DNA from 2 places in the Priestia sp. USM5 genome. Region 2 is predicted to be linked to the other one. Evidence: riboswitches for the same ligand, from Rfam matches in the RefSeq annotation. Region 2 holds a riboswitch; the other holds the start of a gene.
What was found. A riboswitch is a leader RNA that binds a small molecule or an ion and turns the genes downstream of it on or off. The one in region 2 is predicted to bind FMN.
Positions count from the first base shown of each region.

Region 1: linked by a shared signal. The riboswitch ahead of ACWATA_RS02785 (ECF transporter S component) and the one ahead of ribE (riboflavin synthase) in region 2 are both predicted to bind FMN.

Region 1 covers NZ_JBSGKN010000001.1:524,763-537,195, forward strand. Annotated here, with positions in the region: gene resB (cytochrome c biogenesis protein ResB) at 1-1,034, shown strand, start outside; gene ccsB (c-type cytochrome biogenesis protein CcsB) at 1,046-2,224, shown strand; gene ACWATA_RS02765 (response regulator transcription factor) at 2,553-3,269, shown strand; gene ACWATA_RS02770 (ATP-binding protein) at 3,269-5,041, shown strand; gene ACWATA_RS02775 (peptidoglycan DD-metalloendopeptidase family protein) at 5,213-5,902, shown strand; gene serA (phosphoglycerate dehydrogenase) at 5,934-7,508, opposite strand; FMN riboswitch at 7,808-7,951, shown strand; gene ACWATA_RS02785 (ECF transporter S component) at 8,106-8,681, shown strand; gene ACWATA_RS02790 (ferredoxin) at 8,763-9,011, opposite strand; gene ACWATA_RS02795 (YpbB family protein) at 9,269-10,318, shown strand; gene ACWATA_RS02800 (RecQ family ATP-dependent DNA helicase) at 10,342-11,859, shown strand; gene ACWATA_RS02805 (CPBP family intramembrane glutamic endopeptidase) at 11,859-12,433, shown strand, end outside.
Region 2 covers NZ_JBSGKN010000001.1:3,317,667-3,330,099, reverse strand. Annotated here, with positions in the region: gene ACWATA_RS17805 (Cof-type HAD-IIB family hydrolase) at 1-95, opposite strand, end outside; gene metH (methionine synthase) at 463-3,906, opposite strand; gene ACWATA_RS17795 (bifunctional homocysteine S-methyltransferase/methylenetetrahydrofolate reductase) at 3,907-5,745, opposite strand; SAM riboswitch class I at 5,853-5,959, opposite strand; gene ACWATA_RS17790 (YkvI family membrane protein) at 6,292-7,326, shown strand; FMN riboswitch at 7,434-7,584, shown strand; gene ribE (riboflavin synthase) at 7,863-8,522, shown strand; gene ACWATA_RS17780 (bifunctional 3,4-dihydroxy-2-butanone-4-phosphate synthase/GTP cyclohydrolase II) at 8,539-9,732, shown strand; gene ribH (6,7-dimethyl-8-ribityllumazine synthase) at 9,824-10,294, shown strand; gene ACWATA_RS17770 (hypothetical protein) at 10,676-11,548, shown strand; gene glcT (glucose PTS transporter transcription antiterminator GlcT) at 11,680-12,433, shown strand, end outside.

The DNA of each region.
Region 1 (12,433 bases), 2.8 Mb from region 2:
AAAAGGGCAATCTGCTGGCTGAAAAAGGACGCTTCTCAAGATGGGGTCCATACGTTAATCATATCGGTCTCATTATCTTTTTACTAGGTGCTATGCTTAGATTTGTACCAGGTATGTATATAGATGAAGTTCTTTGGATCCGTGAAGGTGAAACAAAAGTTATTCCTGGGACGAACGGAGAGTATTTTTTGAAAAACCATCGTTTTACTGTGGAAACGTATGATAAAGATAGCGAAAGCGCCGTGTTTCAAGAAGCAATTGATCGTGCAGGGAATAATAAAGTAGCCAAAAAATATGAAGCGGATGTTAGTCTGTATAAGCGCGAAGGAAAGCTTATACCGGGAGCAGATCCAAAGCTAAAGAAAATAAAAGATTCAGAGATTCGTGTGAATCAGCCGCTTAAGTTTGAAGGATATGCCATGTACCAAGTGGACTTCAAGTTAAATGAGTTTAGCTCTATGTCTTTCCATTTAACAGATAAAAATGCAAATAAAAACGTTGGTTCACTTACAGTAGATTTACATAATCCAAAAGCAACATATGATTTAAAAAACGGATATAAAGTCAAGCTCATGAGCTACTTTCCAGACTTTTTCTTTGATGATGAAGGAAACCCAAATACAAAAACAAGAGTGCCTAACAACCCGGCTTTTGTATTTAAAATGATTACGCCTCAGCATAAAAAAGGCGAAGTTGCTTTTGTTGGAATTAGAGAGAACTTGGAACCACTAGGAAATAACGATTATAAAATGACCTTTGCTGGTGTGGAAACGAAAAATGTAACGGGATTAACCGTTCGCAGAGACTATACGCTTTGGTTTTTAGGGATTGGCGGAGCCATCTTTATGATTGGTGTGATTCAAGGGATGTATTGGAATCATCGCCGCATGTGGATTCAAAAAGTCAATAATGAGATATGGTTGGCCGCACATACAAATAAAAACTGGTATGGTCTTAAAAAAGAATTAAATGGTTTATTAGAATCCACATCCCTCACACAGCTGAAGGACCAAAATGATAAAGAAACAAAATAGGAGGAAAAAGCATGGATTACGCGAGTATAAGTAGTAATTTACTGTATGTGGCGTTTATTGCTTATTTAGTTGCAACCTTTTTTTTCGGAGGAGCTATTCGAGATAAGCGAGCAGCTCAAAAGAAAACAAAGTGGGCAACGTTTGGAATTGCGGTTACCATCATCGGTTTTATTGCACAGATTGGCTATTTCATTACAAGGTGGATTGCATCAGGCCACGCTCCTGTTAGTAATTTATTTGAATTTACGACGTTTTTTGGCATGATGCTTGTTGGCGCATTTATTGTTATTTACTTTATTTATCGTCTTAGCATGCTTGGACTTTTTGCCTTGCCGGTGGCTCTTTTAATCATTGCTTATGCAAGCATGTTTCCAACTGAAATTACGCCGCTGATACCAGCTCTCCAGACGAATTGGCTGCATATTCACGTTACAACGGCAGCTACGGGTGAAGCCGTGCTTTCCATTAGCTTTGTTGCAGGATTGATTTATTTAATCAAAACAATTGATCAATCCAAGCGAAATAAAAAAGCATTTTGGCTGGAATTCATCCTGTATACGCTTATTAGTACGCTTGGGTTTGTAGCGGTGACGCTGGCTTTTAATGCGGCTCACTACGAGTCATCATTTAATTGGGTTAATAAAAGTGGCGAACAAGAGCAAGTCGTATATCATATGGTTCCGCTAGTGGGGCCTCATCAAAGTGAGTGGACAGACGGGAACGACATACAGCCGCTTGTTGATATGCCGGCTATTATCAATGCTAAAAAATTAAATACGGTTATTTGGTCGTTAGCCGGTGGGTTTGTCTTATATTGGCTGATTCGTCTTATTTTACGGAAGCGAATTGGAGCCGCGCTGCAGCCGCTTGTGAAGCAGGTAAACAGCGACTTGCTTGATGAAGTAAGCTACAGAGCAGTGGCGATTGGATTTCCTATTTTTACATTAGGAGCACTTATTTTCGCTATGATTTGGGCTCAGATGGCCTGGACGCGCTTTTGGGGATGGGACCCCAAAGAGGTGTGGGCGCTGATCACCTTTTTATTTTATGCCGCTTTTCTTCATCTTCGGCTGTCTAAAGGATGGCACGGTGAAAAATCAGCTTGGCTGGCAGTTGGCGGATTTGCCATCATCATGTTCAACTTAGTGGCCGTGAACCTAGTTATTGCAGGTTTACATTCATATGCGTAACCTTTAAAAATAGAATAGAGGCTGAAATAAAGATATTTTAGTTGAAGAAGATCCGAACGATGAGTTGAGATTCTTGATGGAGAATCACATTTGTTCGGATTTTTTTATTTGCATGGTGAACGGAGGCTTCATATATGTAGTTGCTTCTAGCTCCTGTATTTTATTTGTCCATCTGTAGATTGGATGGATTTCGATATGTCTCAACCTCTTTTTTGAGGAAAAAAGCTATTTTTCATAAAGGTGTTCACGAATTGTCACATTGTTTGGGTAACATAAGTAGAACTCGCCGGTTTTTTTTTGTACACTAAGACTAGGAGGTTGAAAATACATGCAAAACGAACAAAGATTACTGCTAGTAGACGATGAAGATCGCATTAGACGATTGTTAAAAATGTACTTAGAAAAAGAAGGATACATCATTGAAGAAGCAGCCGACGGGCATGAAGCAATCGAAAAAGCGTTACACATAGATTATGATTTGATTGTATTAGATTTAATGATGCCTGGCATAGACGGTATTGAGGTCTGTAAACAAATTCGCGAGAAAAAAGCAACTCCTATTATCATGCTTACAGCTAAAGGTGAAGAAGTAAACAGAGTCCAAGGGTTTGAAGTAGGTACAGATGATTACATCGTTAAGCCGTTTAGCCCAAGAGAAGTGGTTCTTCGCGTAAAAGCACTGCTTCGACGTTCTTCTCAAGCAACGTTTATTCAGCCAGAAACGAGCGTGAAAAACCTCATTGTCTTTGATCACTTAACGATTGATAATGATGCACATCGCGTTACAGCAGACGGAAAAGAAGTTAACTTAACTCCAAAAGAATATGAATTATTATGCTACCTTGCAAAAACGCCAGATAAAGTATACGACAGAGAGCAGCTGCTGCGTGAAGTGTGGCATTATGATTTCTTTGGAGATCTTCGTACGGTAGATACGCACGTCAAGCGTTTGCGTGAAAAGTTAAATCGCGTATCGTCACAAGCGGCGAAAATGATCGTAACCGTTTGGGGAGTAGGGTATAAATTTGAGGTTGAAAATAACTGATGTTTTGGAGAAGTGTAGTTGGTAAACTATGGTTTACTATCCTATTGCTCGTTACGCTTGTTTTATTTATTTTGACCATTTTACTGCTTCAGTTTTTTGAAAATTATCATGTTGTAGACGCAGAAAACCGTTTAACTAAAACGGCTGCTAAAATCTCTACCATTGTGCAGGAAACAGAGGATGAAAAGCTAGGACTATCCATTGCTCGTGAACTTGCAGATCAAGCAAGTGTAGTTATTGTTCAAGATAAAGATTTCTATTGGCATTCCACACATCCTGATAAAGAAAATAAGAAAGCTATTTCGGCCATTGTTAAACAAAACGATCAGCTAAATCAAGTGGTTGAAAAAGGTAAAGTAATACGGGAAAAAATGTACATGACCACAAAGAAAGACACGAGTGATGAGCCTTTAATGTTTGTTGTCGGTGTACCTTTAATGAAAGATAATAAACCGACAGGCGGCGTTTATCTGTATCAATCTCTTTCTGAAATTGAAGAGCCCGCTCAATATACGACTAAGTTCATTTTATTGGCTGCAGGTATTGCTATTATTTTAACTACTATCTTTGCTTTTTTCTTATCCACTCGAATTACAGCACCTCTTAGAAAAATGAGGCAGGCGGCATTTGAAGTAACAAAAGGGAACTTTGATACAAAAGTACCTATTTTAACTCACGATGAAATTGGAGAGTTAGCGATTGCTTTTAATCAAATGGGCAGGCAGTTAAAGTTTAATCTCAATGCGCTCAATCAGGAAAAAGAACAGCTTTCAAGTATTTTAAGCAGTATGGCAGACGGTGTTATTACGTTTAGTAGAGACGGATCGATTTTAATTACCAATCCCCCAGCGGAGCATTTTCTTCAGACTTGGTATTACGAGCAGGATGTGAACAACCAGCAGGTGCCTGAGCTTCCAGCAAACGTCGTGCATTTGTTTCAAACGGTAGTAGAGACTGAAACGGAGCGAAGTGCAGAGTTGAAAATTCAAGGGAAAACGTGGGTCATTTTAATGTCACCGCTCTATAATCAAACGAAAATCCGCGGTGCTGTAGCTGTACTGCGAGACATGTCTGAAGAGCGTAAACTTGATAAATCAAGAAAAGATTTTATTGCAAACGTGTCTCATGAATTGCGTACACCCATTTCTATGCTTCAAGGTTATAGTGAAGCTATTATTGACGATATTGCAAGTACGGATGAAGAAAAGAAAGAAATTGCACAGGTGATTTATGATGAATCACTCCGTATGGGCCGGCTTGTAAATGAACTTTTAGATTTAGCGCGAATGGAAGCGGGACATGTGCAGCTTCACTTAGAATCTGTAGCAATGGTTGAATTTACAGAACGTGTTTTGCGCAAGTTTCAAGGGTTAGCTAAAGAAAAACATATTAAACTGTCTCTTAATGGAAAAATAGAAGATGAATTTGAAGCGATGATTGATTCAGACCGTATGGAACAAGTGCTGACAAACTTAATTGATAATGCCATTCGTCATACGGATGACTACGGAGAAGTAAAGCTGCATCTTGATAAAAGTCAATCCGAAATCCATCTTTCTGTTCAAGATACGGGAGCAGGGATTCCAAAAGAAGATCTTCCGTTTGTATTTGAGCGATTTTATAAAGCTGATAAAGCCAGAACGAGAGGAAAGTCAGGAACTGGTCTTGGGCTTGCGATCGCTAAAAATATCGTGGAGGCACATCAAGGGATTATTGCAGTTGAAAGTGAATTAAATGAAGGAACAACTTTCTTTATCAAACTGCCAAAGTAAACACATGCTAAATAACAGTTTGTCTTCGGCTGAAATAATAAGAATAGCAAAGAGATGTGATTCATTGGAGAATCACATCTCTTTATTTTTTCTATAAACAAGTCTAAAAGAGAAGGAATTGGCATATAGTATGTTTTGTGTGCAATGATCTACATAGGAGGTTCTTTCTTCATGATTGACGTGTTAAGAAGAATATTGGTTGTATTAGTGATGGGATTGTGTATAGGTCTTTTATTTTTGGGCGGGCAAATGGTAAAGGCAGAAGAGAAGCAGTGGGAGTGGCCGGTTGAAGGAGTCTTAACTGATATATTTGGTTCTCGTCACGCCAAACACTTTGGAATCGATATAGCAGCACCTGTTGGTACACAGGTGTATGCTGTTGCAAAAGGAGTGGTGAGCCGCTCTTATTATTCAAATACATACGGGCAAGTTGTTTTTATCAAACAAACGAATGGATACGAAACGGTCTATGCTCATCTAGAGAAACGACTTGTTGCAGAAGGAAATTCTGTATCCGCAGGTCAAAACATTGGATGGGTTGGCAATACAGGACGATCTTCAGGTGCACATTTGCATTTTGAAGTTCATCAAGGAAGTTGGAATCCGGATAAAACCAATGCGGTAAACCCACTCGCCAAATTGGACAAGCAAAAACTATCGGCATACGTAAAAAACGATTTAGCTGCCACGGTTTTTCAGCAGTTACATCAGGCTTCTGATAACTGTATTCTTATCCATCAAGGAGATACATTATCTGAACTTGCGGCCAAATATGAAGTCGATGTGGAGCAGCTAAGAAAGTGGAATCATTTAGAGAACACCGCTTTAAATGCAGGACAAGTGTTAAAAATAAGTCCATAAAAAAAGAGCCGCTAAGGCTCTTTTTTCAATGTCACAACTCAATGCGCTGTATGGTCACGATTTCGCTTGTTTGTTTTAATGAATTGATGACAGAATCATCTAAAAGTTTATCAAACGTGAGCATCATAATGGCTTCTCCGCCTTTTTGCTTACGGCCCACTTGCATGGTAGCAATGTTAATACGTAAATCTCCAAGTACTTTCCCTACATTTCCAATAACTCCGGGCTGATCACTGTGACGGATATAAAGAAGATGTCCTTCTGGATAAAAATCAATATCAAACGAATCAATATTAACAATTCGAGGTCCATATCCTGCTATATAAGTGCCCGTAATCGTAAATGTACGCTGTTCGCCTGTTACTGTAACGTCAATTATATTAGAATATCCTTGCGTATCTTCCGATGTTTTTTCACCAAATGTAATTCCTCGTTCTTTGGCAATCATAGAAGCATTGACTTCGTTAACAGGTGAGTCAATACGATGGGTTAAAAAGCCTGATAACAAGCTCCGTGTAATATAAGTGGTTTCTAAATCCGTCACTGTACCTCCGTAGGAGATCGAGATATGCTGAACGGGTTCTCGCATGCATTGAGATAAAATAGCTCCCATTTGTTTAGTAAGGCTCGTAAACGGCTGAATTTTTTCAAAAACTTCTTTAGAAAGCGTTGGTAAATTAATGGATGAACTTACAGGATTACCTTCTAGAAAACGCAGAACGTCATGTGCCACGTCTTCAGCAACGTTAAGCTGGGCTTCTTTTGTAGAAGCTCCTAAATGGGGAGTTGTAATAACTTGATCAAAATGTAACAAAGGGTTATCAATCGGCGGTTCAACTTCAAATACGTCAATAGCTGCACCTTGAACATGGCCAATTTCTAAATAATGAACTAAGGCTTTTTCATCAATGATCCCGCCGCGTGCGCAGTTTAATAAAAATACACCCTTCTTTGTTTTGGCTAATGTTTCATGATTGAGCAATCCCTTGGTTTCTTTCGTAAGCGGAGTGTGTACGGTAATTACATCCGCTGCTGCTAGTAATTCATCCAGGGATAATAGTTCTACGCCTAGCTTTTCAGCTCGGGAAGAGGTTAAAAAAGGATCGTAAACGTGAACGCTCATATTGAAGGCTTTTGCGCGTTTAGCAAGCTCTGAGCCAATTCGTCCAAATCCGATAATGCCCAGGTGTTTGCGATTAAGCTCTGTTCCAACAAATGCTGAGCGGTTCCATTCGCGCGCTTTGACTGAAGCATTTCCTTGGGGGATATGCCGAAACAAGCTAGCCATCATAGCAAATGTATGTTCCGCCGTTGAAATGGTATTTCCGTTCGGCGCGTTAATAACGACAACCCCTCGTTTGGTTGAGGCTTCAATATCAATATTATCGACACCTACTCCAGCGCGAGCAACAATTTTTAAATTCGGCATTTTTGCCAGCAAATCCTCTGTAACCGTCGTAGCACTCCGTACTAAAAGCGCATCGTACGTATGCAAATCATTCTCAACTTCTTCAACTTTTTTTCGCGTAAGATTCACATGAGGAGCTTCGAGTAGTGGAGCAAGACCTTCATTGCTAATTGAATCAGCTACTAATACGTTATACATGACGTGAACATCTCCCTTGGATTTTACTATCATCAAATATTTGATAATTTACCATGTTAAAAAAATTCTGTCAATTATATTTTTTAAACTTTACAATTAGTTATCAAATACACAATTGTAAACGTAAAATTGAAACTATAAATATGTCATAATGCTGTTGGTTATGCACTTATTTCCTTATTTTACATATAAAACAGTAATGAAGTTTATAAAAGACATCAATTTAATAGGAATTAAAAAAACTTCTTTATTTACTTTTAATTCGAGATAACATATAATAAATTCATAATTAAATATTGGTCTATCTTCGGGGCAGGGTGAAATTCCCGACCGGCGGTAAAAAAACAAATTGTTTTGAGCCCGCGAGCTTATATGTAATACATACGAGCAGATTTGGTGAAATTCCAAAGCCGACAGTACAGTCTGGATGGGAGAAGGTGGAGGTTCAGCGTTCAAAACCTAATGTGATGAACGTTTATTAAATATGCCTGCCATGTCTCCTCTCAACGAATCATTTGTTGGGAGGTTTTTGCGTTGGGATATGAAGTTGAACCTTTCTTCTTTGAAGAGTGGATCACAAAGAAGGAGAGAGGCAAGATGCAACAAAGTAAGAAAACTCAAAAGCTGGTTATACTAGGAATGTTAAGCAGTATTGCTTACATTTTAATGATGATTAATTTTCCGATTCCTGGATTACCTCCGTTTTTAACAATTGATTTTAGCGAAATTCCTGCACTCGTAGCAGCACTTGTATTTGGACCTATGGCTGCTGTTATAGTAGAAGGAATAAAAAATTTATTGAATTATTTAATTCAAGGAAGTGCTACAGGGGTTCCGGTTGGTCAAGTGGCGAACTTTGTAGCTGGTTTACTGTTCGTTCTTCCTGTATCATATATGTTCCGTCGATTTAAAACAGCTAAAGGCGTAACGATAGGTTTGGTTACGGGTACGGTTGTAATGACGGTACTCATGGCTGTCTTAAATTATTATGTCTTTTTACCGGCGTATACAATCTTCTTACAATCGCCAGAAATGTCTAGTGAACAGGCCCGTCAATATATCGTTGCAGGTATTTTGCCGTTTAACTTAATAAAAGGAGCAGCAACAGGGGTTATTTTTGTCTTATTGTTTTCAAAAATGAAGCAATGGATCACGCGCCGCGTTGCTGTTTAATTCAATCGCTCTCCCGGGGAGAGCGATTTTTATATATAAAAAAACCTGCAGCATGTACTATACTACAGGTTTGTTCAATACTTATTCGAATTTATTAGCATCGCCTTCGAATTTTTCATCCGCTACGCGAATTGAATCCGTAGGGCAGCCTTCCATTGCATCCATCATATCATCTTCTAGATCTTCTGGAATTTCTACTACACCTTGGTTATCATCTAATGTTACGAATGCAATACCTTCATCATCATAATCATAAATGTCTGGTGCTGCTGCTCCGCAAGCGCCGCATGCGATGCAAGTATCTTTATCAACAATTGTATATTTTGGCATAACAAGACCTCCTGTAAAGTGTTCGAAAATTTCTTATTATATAATCTCTTCGCGAATCAAGAGTGAAATTTCTCCTTATTCATTGTAAAATGATTTATAAAACTTTTCAATAGAAAAGTCACTGAGAATGCTTATCAAATCAAGGTTTCTTCACTTATCCAAACGTTTTGATACATAAAGGAAAGAGCTAAAAAGCCTTTATCTCACATGCTATTGGTCACTTTTGGTACAATGAATGAGAAAGGAAGTTGACACCTTTGAATTATATTCAAGTTAGCATTTTATTTTGTATAAAACAGTTAAAAGGTGAGCGAACCGCCTATGGTATTTATCATTTATTAACAGGTAAAAAGTCAGCGCAAACAATTCAAGACGGAAAAATTTTTGGAATCTCTTTTCTTTTTCAGTCATTTCTTTACTTAGATAAACGGTCTTTTGAAACCTGCGTTGCATATTTAAAAGAACAGCAGTATATCGAAGAAACTGAAAATCAAAAGTATGTGATGACAGATAAGGGACGAACACGCCTTGAAGATGAACTGACGGCTCGGCCCTTTCATCCAGCTTTAGACGGATGGAAATTCGCAAGCAGTACTCAATTATTTTTAGCAAGAATCACTTTGTTCATTCAGACCTTATCAAACCTACAGTATTTTCAAAAAGGGTTTTTACCCATTTCCAAAAATCCTGAGGTCATTCAATGGGTCAAAACGTATATTATGTCTCAAAAGCAAACGCGTCAAGAGTTAGCCGCCGAGCTATTCAAAGAGCTCCGAACGTGCTTGAAAGATTGTACGGAACGGGATGCGTCTCTTTTTGTTTTGCAACTGACTGGATACGAAAGAGTAGGCTTTACAAAAAATCAGTTAGCATATCAATATGAACTCGATGAGCATTATGTGCATATTCAACTTTTAGGGGTTATTCATCATATCATTGAAAAAGTGAGTCAAAATAATGAAAGCTTTCATGTACTTTCTTCTTTTTTGCATGATCTATATTTAGAATTGCCTTTGACAAGCTCGACGTTAAAAACGTATAGCTGGCTTCAAAAAGGAAAGGCGCTTGAAGAAATTGCTTATATAAGGCGTTTAAAAGAAAGTACAATTGAAGATCATATTGCAGAATTAGCTCTGTTTGTTCCATCTTTTTCAATCGATGCATACGTATCGCCTAAGCAGCAGGAAGAAATTATCTCGGCTTTTGAAAGTTTGCGTACAAATAAATTAAAGGCGATAAAGGAAGAAGTAAAAGACGACGTTACCTATTTTCAGATTCGTCTCGTATTAGCAAAACATTTTACCTGATACTAAAAAAAGTGGTGTTTGATGTGAAGATAGAACAACTTCTACAGAAACAATTTGGCTATAGCCAATTTCGACTAGGACAAAAAGAGATTATTCAAGATATTTTAACAGGTCATAATGTGTTAGCGGTTCTTCCTACAGGAACAGGGAAATCATTGTGCTATCAGCTCCCCGCTTATGTGTTGAACCGACCGGTGCTGATTGTATCTCCTTTAATTTCACTGATGGAAGATCAAGTTCAACAACTAAAGGCAAGTGGAGAAAAGAGAGTTATTGCCTTAAATAGTTTCCTACAACAAGAAGAAAAAAGACGGGCGCTAAAAGATTTAGCTTTTTATCGTTTTATTTATGCATCTCCTGAAATTTTGCAAAACGCTGTTGTGGTAGAAGCATTAAAACAGGCAAAGGTAGGCCTTTTCGTTGTGGACGAGGCGCACTGTATTTCTCAGTGGGGACATGATTTCCGTTTGGATTATCTTCAGTTAGGAGATATATGGAAGGAACTTGGCAGTCCGCTATGTCTGGCACTAACAGGAACTGCGACTAGGGAAGTAGTGGAAGATATTAAGCGTTACTTATCGCTGCCTGCTGTCAACGAGCACATCTATTCCATGAATCGAAGTAATATTGCGATGAAAGTTGATTTTGTTGCAAGTATTGAAGAGAAAAAAGAGAAGTTGCTGATGTACGTTAGTGAACTGCAAAGTCCAGGAATTATCTATTGTTCCAGCCGATCTTGGACAGAAGCATTAACACAGCTTCTAAAGGAAAATGGGATACAGCGAGTGCAGTATTACCATGGGGGAATGGAACCGAATGAAAGAATGCTTGTTCAACAGCAATTTTTAGAAAATCAGCTGGATATCATTTGCTGCACAAGTGCATTTGGAATGGGGGTTAATAAATCGAATGTTCGCTTTGTTATTCATTTTCATACACCTACGCAGCTAGAAGCATACGTACAGGAAATTGGAAGAAGTGGACGCGATCAGCAAAACAGTATTGCGATTTTGCTTTATGCTGAAGGAGACGATGATTTTGCTCATTCTTTACTTGAAATTGAGCTTCCTTCTTCAGATATCATCTTATACTGCCTGTCGTATTTACGAAATCATGATCAGGCCATTCCTTTAAAACAAGTAGAGTCTCATTTTCTTTATACAGTGGGTATTCAAGAAACACATTGGCGATTTATTCGTTATTATTTGTACAGAGAAAATGTAGTGGAAAATGAACATGTTGAACCTAGGAAAATCCCTGAATCGCTGCATGAAACGATTGTTGCAGCTGTAAATAAACGTCTTCGAAACAAACATGACAAGTACCGTGCGATGAAGGAGTTTATTGAGGCAAAAGAATGCCGTCGTCAGGTGCTGCTTGGCTATTTCAATGAGCTAGGAAAATCAGAGCTTCAGAATTGTTGCGATTGCTGCGGATTGGATTTAGAAGCCTATAAAAAAACAAATGGTGAGCAAGAGCAATGGACATTTCAAGGCTGGGAATTAGAATTAGCTCGTTTGCTTCGTCAAGGAGAGATATAATGGCAAAGTCACAGCAAGAGCTTATTTCATCCATGACGGATGCAGAGCTGGTTAAAAATTTATATGTAACGCAGCTGCTCATCTGCTTTATTGCTTTAGGCATCGGTTTTTTCACATTTGATTCGTGGCATTCCTTTTTACAGTTTTTTGAGCTGGATTGGGCTTCTATTTTATTGTACGGGGGAGGTACAGCTCTCTTGGTAGTAGGAGGAGATATGCTTCTAATGAAGTGTGTACCCGAGCATTTATATGATGACGGAGGGATTAATGAACGTTTATTTGCTAATCGTTCCATTCCTCATCTAGCCCTTATTTGCCTAATCGTTGCATGTTCAGAAGAAATATTATTTCGAGGGGTTATACAAGTTCAGTTCGGCCTTTTTTGGGCGAGTATCGTATTTGCACTCGTTCACATTCGATATTTAAAAAAGTGGTTTCTTTTTATTTCGGTTGTGGTTTTAAGCTTTTTAATAGGGTTGCTGTTTTGGTGGACTGAAAATTTGTATGTCACGATTTTCACTCATTTTCTCATTGATTTTTTATTAGGCCTGCAGATACGAAAGTCAAAAGGGAA
Region 2 (12,433 bases):
TGAAGTTCACTAAGTGCGTCTGCATTATGCTGTTCTACGTATTTTTCTTCGTGTAAAAGAGTTCCATCTAAGTCGCTTACAAATAATTTAATCATCTCTTGAAAATTCCTTTCCCTAAAAAAATTACCTTGATAAGAGTGTTACAAATTTATTACATTCCTTATTCTATCAGTGTTTCCCAAGAAACTCATAAAAAAAGCTCAAACCGGCGGTGAATTCAAAGAGATTAAGACATAACTACATCACTTTTTTTCGCAGGAGTCTTCGCCTTGCCCTTTAATCAACAGCTACATGAAATCTAGTTCACCATCATAATGAAAACAATCCGAACGGAGTTGATTCTCAATTAAGAATTAACTCCGTTCGGATCTTTCTTCAACTAAAATCCATTTGTCGCAGCCTTTTTTTTAGGTTTGTTCACTGTAAAAAAACAGCCGCGGTCTAAAAGACCGCAGCCATGTTTTACAATACGTTAAAATATTTCGCTTCAGGATGTGCAAAAACAAGGGCTGTAACAGAAGCTTCTGGTTCCATCATGAAACCGTCTGTTAACTGAATGCCGATGTCTTCAGGTTTAATTAATTTAAACAGTTTTGCTTGGTCTTCAAGGTCTGGACATGCGGGATATCCGAATGAAAAACGCTGACCTTGGTATTTGGCTGAAAAACGCTCCGCCATTGTAAAGTCAGGCGAATCGGGGAATCCCCAGCGGTCACGAATTTGCTGATGAACACGTTCTGCTAATCCTTCAGCTAGTTCAAGCGCAAGAGCTTGGAACACGTGACTCTTTAAAAACTCGCCGTTTTCTTTGAATTTCGCCGCGCGTTCGCGAATGCCTGTTCCTGCTGTTACAGAGAAGAAACATACATAGTCCATCTCTTTTTCTTTAGGCTTTGCAAAATCAGATAAGCACAGGAACTGTCCTTTTGCTTGTCGAGGGAAGGTAAAACGTTCAATTTCTGTTTTTTCATCAGCAGGATCATAAATAATTAAATCATTTCCGTCTGCTTGAGCAGGGAAGAACTGATAAATAACCGCTGGTTTAATTAAGTTTTCTTTTAGTGCCAGTTCGAGAAGGTCATCAACGGTTTCTTTTAATTGAACAGCACGCTCGTCTTTTTCAGCAAGCAGCTTATTCACTTTTCCTTTTAGTCCTAAGTGATGGCCTAAAAGCATCTGCCAGTTAATATACGGAAGAACCTGTGCCAAATCGTAGTGTTTGACAACGTGGCGCTTTAAATCAGCCGGTACAAAAACAGGAACATCCGTTGAAATGGCGGATCTTTCTAAAACAGCCGTAGCTGCTTGAGCGGTTTGAGGCTGGCGTTCTCGAACCGTTACTTTCTTTTCTTGACGCGTTTTTAAATCTGCTAAAAGCTGAATAACTTCTTCTTTGTTCTGCAGCTTATTTGCTAACGCTAATCCGTCCATCGCATCTTTGGCGTAGAGGACGGCACCTTCATATTCCGGGGCAATTTTAAAGTCAGTAAATTTACGGGAAAGGGCAGCGCCTCCTACCATAATTGGAACATCAATGCTTGATTGCGTTAAATCTTGTGCAGTTAAAACCATTTGCTGAGCTGATTTTACTAAAAGACCTGACAGGCCAATGATGTCTGGCTTTTCGTCTTTTACTGCTTCAATCAGCTGCTGCGGCGTTACTTTAATTCCTAAATCAATGACTTTAAAACCATTGTTGCTTAAAATGATGTCTACTAAGTTTTTACCGATATCGTGCACGTCGCCTTTAACCGTTGCAAGAATCACTTTTCCTTTTCCAGAATCATTTTCAGTTGCTTCCATATGAGGTTCTAAAAAGGCAACGGATGCTTTCATAACTTCCGCACTTTGAAGCACTTCTGCTACAATCAGCTGGTTGTCATTAAACAAACGTCCGACTTCTGCCATCCCCTTCATAAGCGGTCCGTTAATAATATCTAACGGATCATCATATTGAGCTAAAGCCTGTTCTAAATCAGGAAGCAATCCTTCTTTTGTACCTTCGACAATATACATTGCCAATCGTTCTTCAAGTGTTAACGTAGAAATTTCTACTTTTGCTTCTTTCTTTTTATCACGATAAAAGTCCGTAAACGTGCTTAGCGTTTCATCAGTTGTGTTAAATAATAACGCATTAGCAAGCTCAATTTCAGCTTCTGGAATAGAAGCATAGCGCTCTAATTTTTCTGTATTAACAATGGCATAATCGAGTCCAGCCTGCGTACAGTGATAAAGGTAAACCGCATTTAGTACTTCACGTCCGACTGGAGGAAGACCGAATGACACGTTACTTACGCCGAGAATGGTCAGGCAATCAGGCAGGGCTTCTTTAATCATTTTAATTCCCTTAACTGTTTCTTCAGCAGAACCAATATATTGTTCATCACCAGTCCCTACAGGAAACACAAGAGGGTCAAAAATAATATCTTTTGGATTAAAGCCATGTTTTTCAACAAGCAAATCATGTGAGCGTTTAGCAATCTCTACTTTTCTTTCTGCAGTAACGGCCATGCCTGTTTCATCGATTGTACCGACAACCAGAGCTGCGCCGAATTTTTTTACTAGCGGTAAGATTGCATCAAAACGCTCTTCACCATCTTCTAAGTTAATGGAGTTGATAATGACCTTGCCTTGCGAGTACGTTAAAGCTTTTTCAATAACTTTCTCGTCAGTTGAATCGATTACAAGAGGAACCTTCACTTTTTTTACAACTTCTTGAATAAATTCCTCCATGTCTTCCATTTCTTCACGGTCTGGATCTGCTAAGCAAATATCAATAACGTGAGCACCATTTTTAACTTGAGCACGCGCAATTTCAGATGCTTCTTCAATTTTCCCTTCCGCAATCAGACGCTTGAACTTGCGAGAACCGATTACATTCGTACGTTCTCCCACAAAAAGAGGGCGCATAGAATCGTCATATACAAGCGGTTCAATACCCGTTACAGCATGATTATGCTCGGAGCGATCAAGCGAACGAGGAGCAACCTCTTTTACCGCTTCAGCAAGTGCTTTAATATGAGCAGGCGTTGTACCACAGCATCCGCCTACAAAGTTCAGCCAGCCTTTATCAGCAAACCCTTTAATTTTTTGAGCCAGCAGCTCAGGGGACTCATGATAATTGCCTTCTTCATCCGGAAGTCCAGCGTTTGGATAACAGCTAACAGCTGAAGTGGCTAGGTCTGAAAGAGAGCGAATATGATCCGTCATAAATTCAGGACCTGTCGCGCAGTTAAGTCCGACTGAAAGAGGCTTCATGTGTTCCAGTGATAAGTAAAAAGATTCGATATCTTGACCAGCGAGAGTTGTTCCCATTGGCTCAATCGTTCCTGAAATCATAATTGGAACTTCTATTTTCAGTTTTTCAAACGCCGCTGTAATGCCTAAAAACGCAGCTTTTACGTTCAGCATGTCTTGACAGGTTTCGACTAGAAGTAAGTCGACGCCGCCGTCTAACAAACCCCGAGCTTGCTCTTCGTACGATTCTACTAACTCAGGGAATGTAATACCTCCCGTAACAGAGAGAGTTTTAGTGGTAGGGCCGATAGCTCCAGCTACGAACCTAGGCCATTCGGGAGTTGAATATTTATCACGGGCTGCACAAGCAAGCTTCACAGCTTCGATATTCAATTCATACGCCAAGTGGCCTAAATCGTATTCATCAAGTACGGTAGATGTTGAGCCAAACGTATTGGTTTCAATGATGTCAGCACCCGCTGCAAAATACTCTTCATGAATGCGCTGAATTACATGAGGCGCTGTTCGGGTCAAATATTCGTTGCAGCCTTCATATTCTTCGCCGCCAAAATCTTCAGCGGTTAAATCAGCATCTTGAATCATCGTTCCCATTGCTCCATCGATGACGAGTATTCGCTTCTTTAGTTGTTGTTCGATAAGTGAGCTCATTTATATCTTCCTTTCTGATGTAACGAGTTGCTTGTCATGAATATAGCGTGTTAGAATTTCGGTCATTTCATAGCGCATAAACGGAGTAATTAAGTAAATACCGTCAAATAGCTCATATGCTGTATCAATTAAGTTTTTTGCAATCGCAAGGCCTTCGACTTCACCGCGAATCCGGTCATTTCCCGTTGCGTCCATACGTTCTAGAATATCTTCTGATAATTTAATTCCAGGTACTTCATGGTGAATAAATCGAGCATTTCTTGCGCTTGTTAACGGCATGATCCCGATGTATACCGGTGTTGTTAAATGTTTGGTTGCTTCATATACCTCTTCAATTTGCTTAGTTGAATAGAGAGGCTGAGTAATGAAATAGTGAGCCCCGCAGTCGATTTTCTTTTCCAAGCGCTGAACGGCTCGGTCTAAGTGACGCACGTTTGGGTTAAAGGCAGCTGCAATAGAAAAATTGGTTTTTTGACCAAGCGGTTTGCCGGAATAAGATAGTCCTTCATTAAACTGAGCGATTAAACTAATCAAGTCAAATGAAGATAAATCATAGACCGAAGTGGCGCCAGGGAAATCGCCAACTTTTGACGGATCACCGGTAATTGCAAGCACTTGATTCATTCCTAGCGTATGAAGTCCCATTAAATGAGATTGAAGTCCAATTAAATTTCGGTCGCGACAGGTAATATGAATAAGCGGTCGTGCTTTTGTTTCTTGTTGCATCAGTGTTGCCATTGCCAAGTTGCTGATGCGAGGTGAGGCAAGAGAATTATCAGCTAATGTAATAGCATCTACGCCGACTTTATCAAGTGCTTTTGCGCCTTCTAAAAATTTCGTCGGACCAAGCTGTTTAGGCGGATCCAGCTCGACGATAACCGAGCGGCGCTTCTTCACAATTTCGTGCATATGAGGTTTATCCTGCTGCTCACGCTCTTGAACCGTAACGACTGGTCTCATTTTAACGACTTTGCTTGTAATCGGAGGCAGGTCTTTTAAGGCAGACGACATGGCGCGTACGTGAGCTGGTGTTGTACCGCAACATCCTCCAATTAAGCGAACCCCTTGTTCGCGGAATAAACGCGCGCTTTCTACAAAGTAGTCTTCATTCGTTTCATATTCCAGCTTGCCTTCCACATACGCCGGAAGGCTGGCATTAGGGTAAGCAGATAAGAAAGCACGATCAGGAAGCGGTACTTCTTCAAGAGACTGAATCATATGATAAGGACCTAAACGGCAGTTTAGCCCGACAACATCTGCTCCCAAGTCTTCTAATTCTTTTAATGCATCTGCTAAAGGACGCCCATCTTGCAGTACGCCAATATCATGCAGGGAAACGTGGGTAATAATAGGCTTATCCGTTTCTTTTCTTGCTAGTGTAAGAACGGTCTTTAATTCTTCGAAATCATAGTATGTTTCAAATAAAAGGCCATCCACGCCTTCATTTAAAAGCCAAAACATTTGTTCACGAATGCTTCGCTTAACCTCTTCTAAACTAATAGCATTTTTTTGGAAAGAACGAATTCCACCAAGTGTACCAAGCACGTAAGCCTGATCTTTTGCAGCTTGTTTCGCTAATTTTACACCAGCAACATTGATGTCTTTGACTGAATCTTCTAATCCATAACGGGCAAGTTTTTGATAATTAGCAGCGTACGTATTTGTTTGAATAACGTTTGCACCAGCTTCTACATAGGCTCTGTGAATACGAGAAACCTCTTCTGGTTTGGTGATGTTTAGTTCTTCAAAACAGCTGTCAATACCGTGTGAGTAAAGGAGGGTACCAGTGGCACCATCCCCAATTAAAATTTTAGACTTTAAATCTTCAAGTAACCCCATGTCAAAACCTCCTTAAATTGTTCCGCTTCTATTTCACGAGTGATTCGTTTTATGCAATATGCCGATAAAATAGAAAAAGTCTTCTTAAGAAGAAGACTTTTTTCGCCTTCTTATCTTCCAAGCAATAAATTGCTTGCTGGATTTAGCACCATGTCTCTAACGACTGGTTGCTGAGGTTTCAAAGGGCCAGTCCCTCCACCTCTCATGATAAGAATCAATTGTATATAATTGAAACATATTTTTTTAAATAGAAAGAATACTTATTTAATAATTTATCTGATTTTTAGAAATTATACAACAGTAAATTGTGAATTTCCAGCAAATATTGAGGAAAATTTAAAAGCTAAAGGGAAAATATCCGTATATTTTGTTTGAAAACTGCCGTTATGTTAAGGGATAAAGGGTTTTCATGAAAAAAACAAGAAGGAAATAAAAAAACGAAAAAGGAACAGCACCGGGTGAGGCGAGGATTTACATATAAAAGGCTCGTCTTTTTTTAACCGTTTCTACATATAGTGAACTATGAAGGGTAGAAGGGTGATGGGCATGAAAAGGTGGAAACTCACGCTGCAGGTTGCTGCTACGTATGTAGGCACCGTTGTAGGAGCCGGTTTTGCAACAGGCAAGGAAATTGTTCAATTTTTTACACAGTACGGGGAACTTGGAATGGTTGGAATTTTGGTCAGCGGCTTGTTTTTTATTTGGCTAGGTTCGAAAATGATGCTGCTTTCGCACGCAATTGGGGCTTCTTCTTATCAGCAGCTTAATACATATTTATTTGGTGATGTACTTGGAAAAGCGGTAAACGGTGTAATGATCGTCATTTTATTTGGAGTAACTTCAGTCATGCTAGCGAGTACGGGGGCAATAGGAAAAGAACAGTTCGGGCTGTGGCCTCCTGTTGGGATGATTTGTACAATTGTTTTAACTTATATATTTATCGCAAGAGGAATTAACGGTATTTTAATGGTTAATTCTCTTGTTGTGCCGATGATGCTTTCATTTGCTTTTATCATCTTTGTGCCAAATGTCAGCTATTTCTCACTGATTCAAACGAAGCCAGACTTAACGCTCGTCACACAGTGGAAGTGGGCGGTTAGTCCCTTTTTATATATTTCCCTAAATCTAGCTTTGGCTCAGGCCGTTTTAGTTCCATTAGGAAGCTCCGTGAAAGATAAGAGCGTGATCAAAAAAGGGGCCGTAATAGGAGGATGTGTACTTACGTTTATGCTTGTTTCTACTCATCTTGCCCTTTCCAATTTGCCTTATTCATTTCAACTTGATATTCCTATGAGTGCCGTTGTTAAAAATATCTCAGCGTGGGTGAATGTTTTATTTACGGTAGTTGTGTTAGGCGAGATTTTTACTACATTGATTGGAAATGTATTTGGAATCGCTAAACAGCTTCAATCATTTCTTCCCCTGAATGACAAACAAGCTTTTGCGTTTATTATCTTGGCATGCTTTATTATCGGGCAATTTGGATATGCTCAGCTTCTTGAGTTTTTGTATCCGATATTTGGCTATATTGGACTAGCTTTTGTATGGATGCTATGTATTAAAAAAGAAAAAATAAGCTAAAAGCTGGATTTTGAAGAGCGGATGTGAAAAAACGAAGTTAAATGATGTGACAAGTCGATTTTACTTTGCTATAATGTAAAACAAATAAGACTCTAGCAGTCGAATATATTATCCTTCGGGGTCGGGTGTAAGTCCCAACCGGCGGTGATAAAGCATATGCTTTTAAGCCCGTGACCCGTTTTCATACGATGTATGTTAGCGGTGGATCTAGTTAAAATCTAGAGCCGACAGTAAAAGTCTGGATGGGAGAAGGATCAGGAAGCACAGTTGTTTTTTTGTGTTGTATTAATAAGGGACAGGTTTGCCTTTTTTAAAGCTACCCTTGTTTTTATACACAAAACATAACTGTTTATTTCGTATACAATTAGCGGAATTTTGCATAGATAAAACTGATTCAGCTCAGCCGACCCCTTGGACATTTGTTCAAGGGGCTTTTTTATTTTCAGTGGTTGGGGGAAAGATAAATATGAAAAAAAAGCAGCTGCTATTTCAAAACGGCATAAGAAGTTGGAATAGCGCCAAAGCAGGTGAAGAAAATGTTCACGGGTATTATTGAAGAAATTGGAAAAATAAAACGGATTCAAAAGGCTACAGAAGCAATTGTTCTTACGATTGATGCGAAGACCGTGTTAGAAGATGTGAACTTAGGGGACAGTATTTCAGTTAACGGCGTTTGTTTAACCGTAACGGCTTACTCTCAAAATGAATTTACGGTCGACGTCATGCCGGAGACGATTAAAGCAAGTACCCTGCAGCTTCTAACCGTTGGATCACGTGTTAACTTAGAACGGGCGATGGCTGCAAATGGCCGGTTTGGAGGGCATTTCGTCAGCGGACACGTTGATGGAATTGGAACCATTGTAAGCAAAACACGTAAAGGAAATGCCTTTTATTATGAAATTCAAGTGGATCCTGAACTTCGTGAATTTATGATGTTAAAAGGATCTGTTTCTGTAGACGGAACAAGTCTTACTATTTTTGATGTCAGCAATCAATCATTTACTATTTCTCTTATTCCTCATACGGTGCTTCACACAGTCGTGGGAGACAAACAGCGAGGAGACAAGGTGAATATTGAATGCGATATGTTAGCTAAATATATGCATCAGATGATGGCTAACAAGTCAACTCCTGGCGCCTCGAATCGGTCAGGTAATATGAAGGATTTATTGCAGCAGCATGGTTTTACAAATTAACAGTGAGGTGAAAGAGATGTTTCATAAAGTAGAAGAAGCCATTGAAGAGTTAAAAAAGGGAAAAGTGGTTATTGTATGCGACGATGAAGATCGAGAAAATGAAGGAGATTTTATTGCATTAGCCGAAAAAACGACGCCTGAGGTTATTAACTTTATGGCTACTCATGGAAGAGGATTAATTTGTACACCTGTTAATGAAGAAATTGCGCATAAATTGAATCTTCACCCAATGGTAGTGAACAATACGGATGTACATGGAACAGCATTTACAGTAAGTATTGATCATATTTCAAGTACAACAGGTATCAGTGCGTACGAACGTTCTGCTACCGTTATGGCTCTTGTAAATGAAGCAACGGTAGCAAGTGATTTTCAACGACCAGGACACATTTTTCCGTTGATTGCAAAAGACGGGGGCGTTCTGCAGCGTGCGGGTCATACAGAGGCCGCTGTTGATTTAGCCGTGTTAGCAGGAGGAAAGCCTGCGGGTGTTATTTGTGAAATTATGAATGAAGATGGAACAATGGCACGCGTACCGGATTTAACAAAGATTGCAGAGCAATTTGATTTAAAAATGATTACAATAAAAGATTTGATTGCCTACCGCCGCAAACATGACCAGCTGATTAGCCGTGAAGTAGAAGTAAGCTTACCTACGGCATTTGGTGATTTTAAGGCTGTAGGATATACAAATAAACTTGATAATAAAGAACATGTGGCTCTTATCAAGGGTGATATCGATCATAATAGCCCCGTTCTCGTGCGTGTTCACTCCGAGTGCTTGACTGGAGATGTGTTTGGCTCTGAGCGCTGTGACTGCGGTCCTCAGCTTCACGCAGCTCTTACGCAAATTGAAGAAGAAGGACGCGGCATTCTGCTGTATATGCGTCAAGAGGGCAGAGGTATTGGCTTATTAAATAAGCTAAGAGCATATAAGCTGCAGGAAGAAGGATACGATACCGTAGAAGCGAATGAAAAACTCGGGTTTGCTGCGGATTTACGAGAGTATGGAATCGGTGCTCAAATCTTAAAGGACCTTGGAGTCAAACAAATGAAGCTTTTAACGAACAATCCTCGCAAAATTACTGGGCTAAAAGGCTACGACCTTGAAGTGGTAGAGAGAGTGCCTCTTCAAATGCCGGCAGTGGATGCCAATAAAAAATACTTAGATACCAAAGCTAAAAAACTAGGTCATTTATTACATTTATAAGTTTACACTTTTTTTCGTTATAACAAATGAAGCTAATTCATGAAAAGAAATGTAAATAACTATATATTACTACTAGCAGGAGGAACAAGAGATGAATCATTTATATGAAGGAAATTTAGTTGGCACAGGATTAAAAATCGGAATCGTGGTAGGGCGTTTTAATGAATTTATTACAGGGCGTTTACTTAGTGGAGCAGAAGATGCGCTTAAACGTCACGGCGTAGCTGATGAAGATGTAGACGTGGCTTGGGTACCGGGCGCTTATGAAATTCCATTAATCGCTAAAAAATTAGCTGAATCTAAAAAATATGACGCGGTTATTACGCTAGGAACGGTTATTCGAGGAGCTACTCCACACTTTGATTTTGTATGTAATGAAGTAGCAAAAGGCGTTGCATCTCAAAGCTTACAAACAGGCGTACCAATTATCTTTGGTGTATTAACAACTGAAACAATTGAGCAAGCAATTGAACGTGCAGGAACAAAAGCAGGAAACAAAGGATGGGAAGCTGCAGCATCAGCTATCGAAATGGCCAACCTTTCAAAAATGATTGAAGGATAGTAGAAGTAATTCCAGTTTTTGTGAGCTGAAGAGTTAAAAGAGGCTGAAACAAAAGTATGGTAGTTGAAAGAAGATCCGAACGATGAATCGTTCGGATTTTTTCATGGTTAGGGTTACATTACAACGTAGGTTTCCTGTATGTAGGCTTCTAACTGTTGAGTGGAGAGCAGGGCGAAGGCTCCTGTAGGGAAAGCGAAGCCTTGCAGGGAATCACCTGCAGTGCAGCAAGCGATCCATACTATCTCATGTATCCGATTTGTTCGCCTTTAGATTAGATTGATGTAGTATGTCTCAATCTCTTTTGAATAGCAGCTAGCTATGTATAATTTAGCTAAAACGTCTTACTCTAAGTAATAATTAGGTCGTAAAAGGGAGACGTCTATGCCTCATTATACTGCTTTTTTTGCATTGATTATTATCAGCACAGCCGTTTTGCTTACAGTATTCATACGTAAAAAAGATAAAAGGCTAGTCGTTTTGCTTTTTTTTATCATTGGAATGGCTTATGTACTAGAGTATGTTGTATTTGTGTTGTTTGAAAGTTACGAGTACGATCCTGATTTTATGACCAATGAATATTTTGATAATTTGTTTGGGTCCTTAACTTCTCAAACGTTTGCTTTTCCAATCATGGCTATGGTGGTAGCTGCTTATCAATTAAAATTCCGCTATATTTTAATCATTTCGGCTATGTTTATGGGGATTGAAGAATTATTTTTACACTGGGATATTTATACACATCACTGGTGGAAAACAATTTATACAGGCGTTTTAATGACTATAGGCTTTAGTATTTCAAAGATTTGGTATGTATGGCTAACAGAACGGTATATGACATTTGTGCATTACGCTACATTTTTTCTGGGAATGCTCGCCATTACTTCTACTATTATGTTTCTGCTGTTAGCATACTTTCATAATAATTGGTTTTATACGGGATGGTTTGCGTCGGCTACTCATGATTCCGTAAATGCAACGATGATTTATGTTTGTATTGTTACGATTCTCCTCGTTTGGAGTGTAGTCAAAGAATTTTTTATTGGAGCTGGGATCATTATAGCGGGGCTGCGTATAGTAGATATTTTACTAATTCACTATGGGATTTTACTGGTATCTATTACCACTTCACTTGTTCTTTTTACGCTTTTACAAGCGGGTGTATTCATTCTGAGCGTTATGCTTCAAAACTTTATTATGAAAAATTGTTATGGGACGAGCAAAAAAGACGTTGCGTTTCCAGCAAAGAACTACTAAGATAATACGTAACTCAAATAGTTTAGTTCAATAATATTTGAAACAAAGAAAAATGAATTGACGGTTATGCGTATTATTTGTAAGATAGGAAAGCAAATAATAGAAAGCCGAAACAGGGGAGTGAAGGATTCGTGAAAGAGTCCTTTTTTGTAGAAAAGGTACTTAATAATAATGTATTAATTGCTAAACACCTTACCTATGATGAAGTTGTGCTAATTGGGAAAGGAATAGGGTTCAATAAGAAAAAAGGCGATGAAATCGATGCAAAAGCCGTGGAGAAAATGTTTTTGTTAAAGAGTGAAGAAGAGCAAGAACAGTACAAGCAGCTTTTAGCTCAGGTGGATGAAGACGTGATTGAAATGATGAATGATATTGTAACGCACATTCAAAAGCGTGTTAACATTCCTTTGAATGAGCATATACACATTTCATTGACGGATCATATCGCGTTTGCAATAAAACGTTTTCAGCAGGGAATGGGGCTTAAAAATCCATTTTTACTTGAAACAAAAGCCTTATATCCAGAGGAATACACGATCGCATCTGAAGTGGTAGAAATTATTAGTCGTAAAATAGGCGTGAAGCTTCCAGTAGGAGAGATTGGTTTTATTGCGCTACATATTCACAGCGCGCTGACTGAAAAAAATCTGCTGGAAGTGAATCAAGACTCGCAGCTTATTCAAACGATTATTAATGTGATTGAAGAATCGCTTCATCTGCAGGTAGACAAAGAATCTGTACACTATATGAGATTGATTCGTCATTTACATTTTGCCATTGATCGAGTAAAAACAGGAGAAAAAATAGAAGAGCCAAAAAAAATTGCTTTGCTATTGAAAGAAGAATATCCTCTGTGTTACAATGTGTCTTGGAAAGTGATAAAAG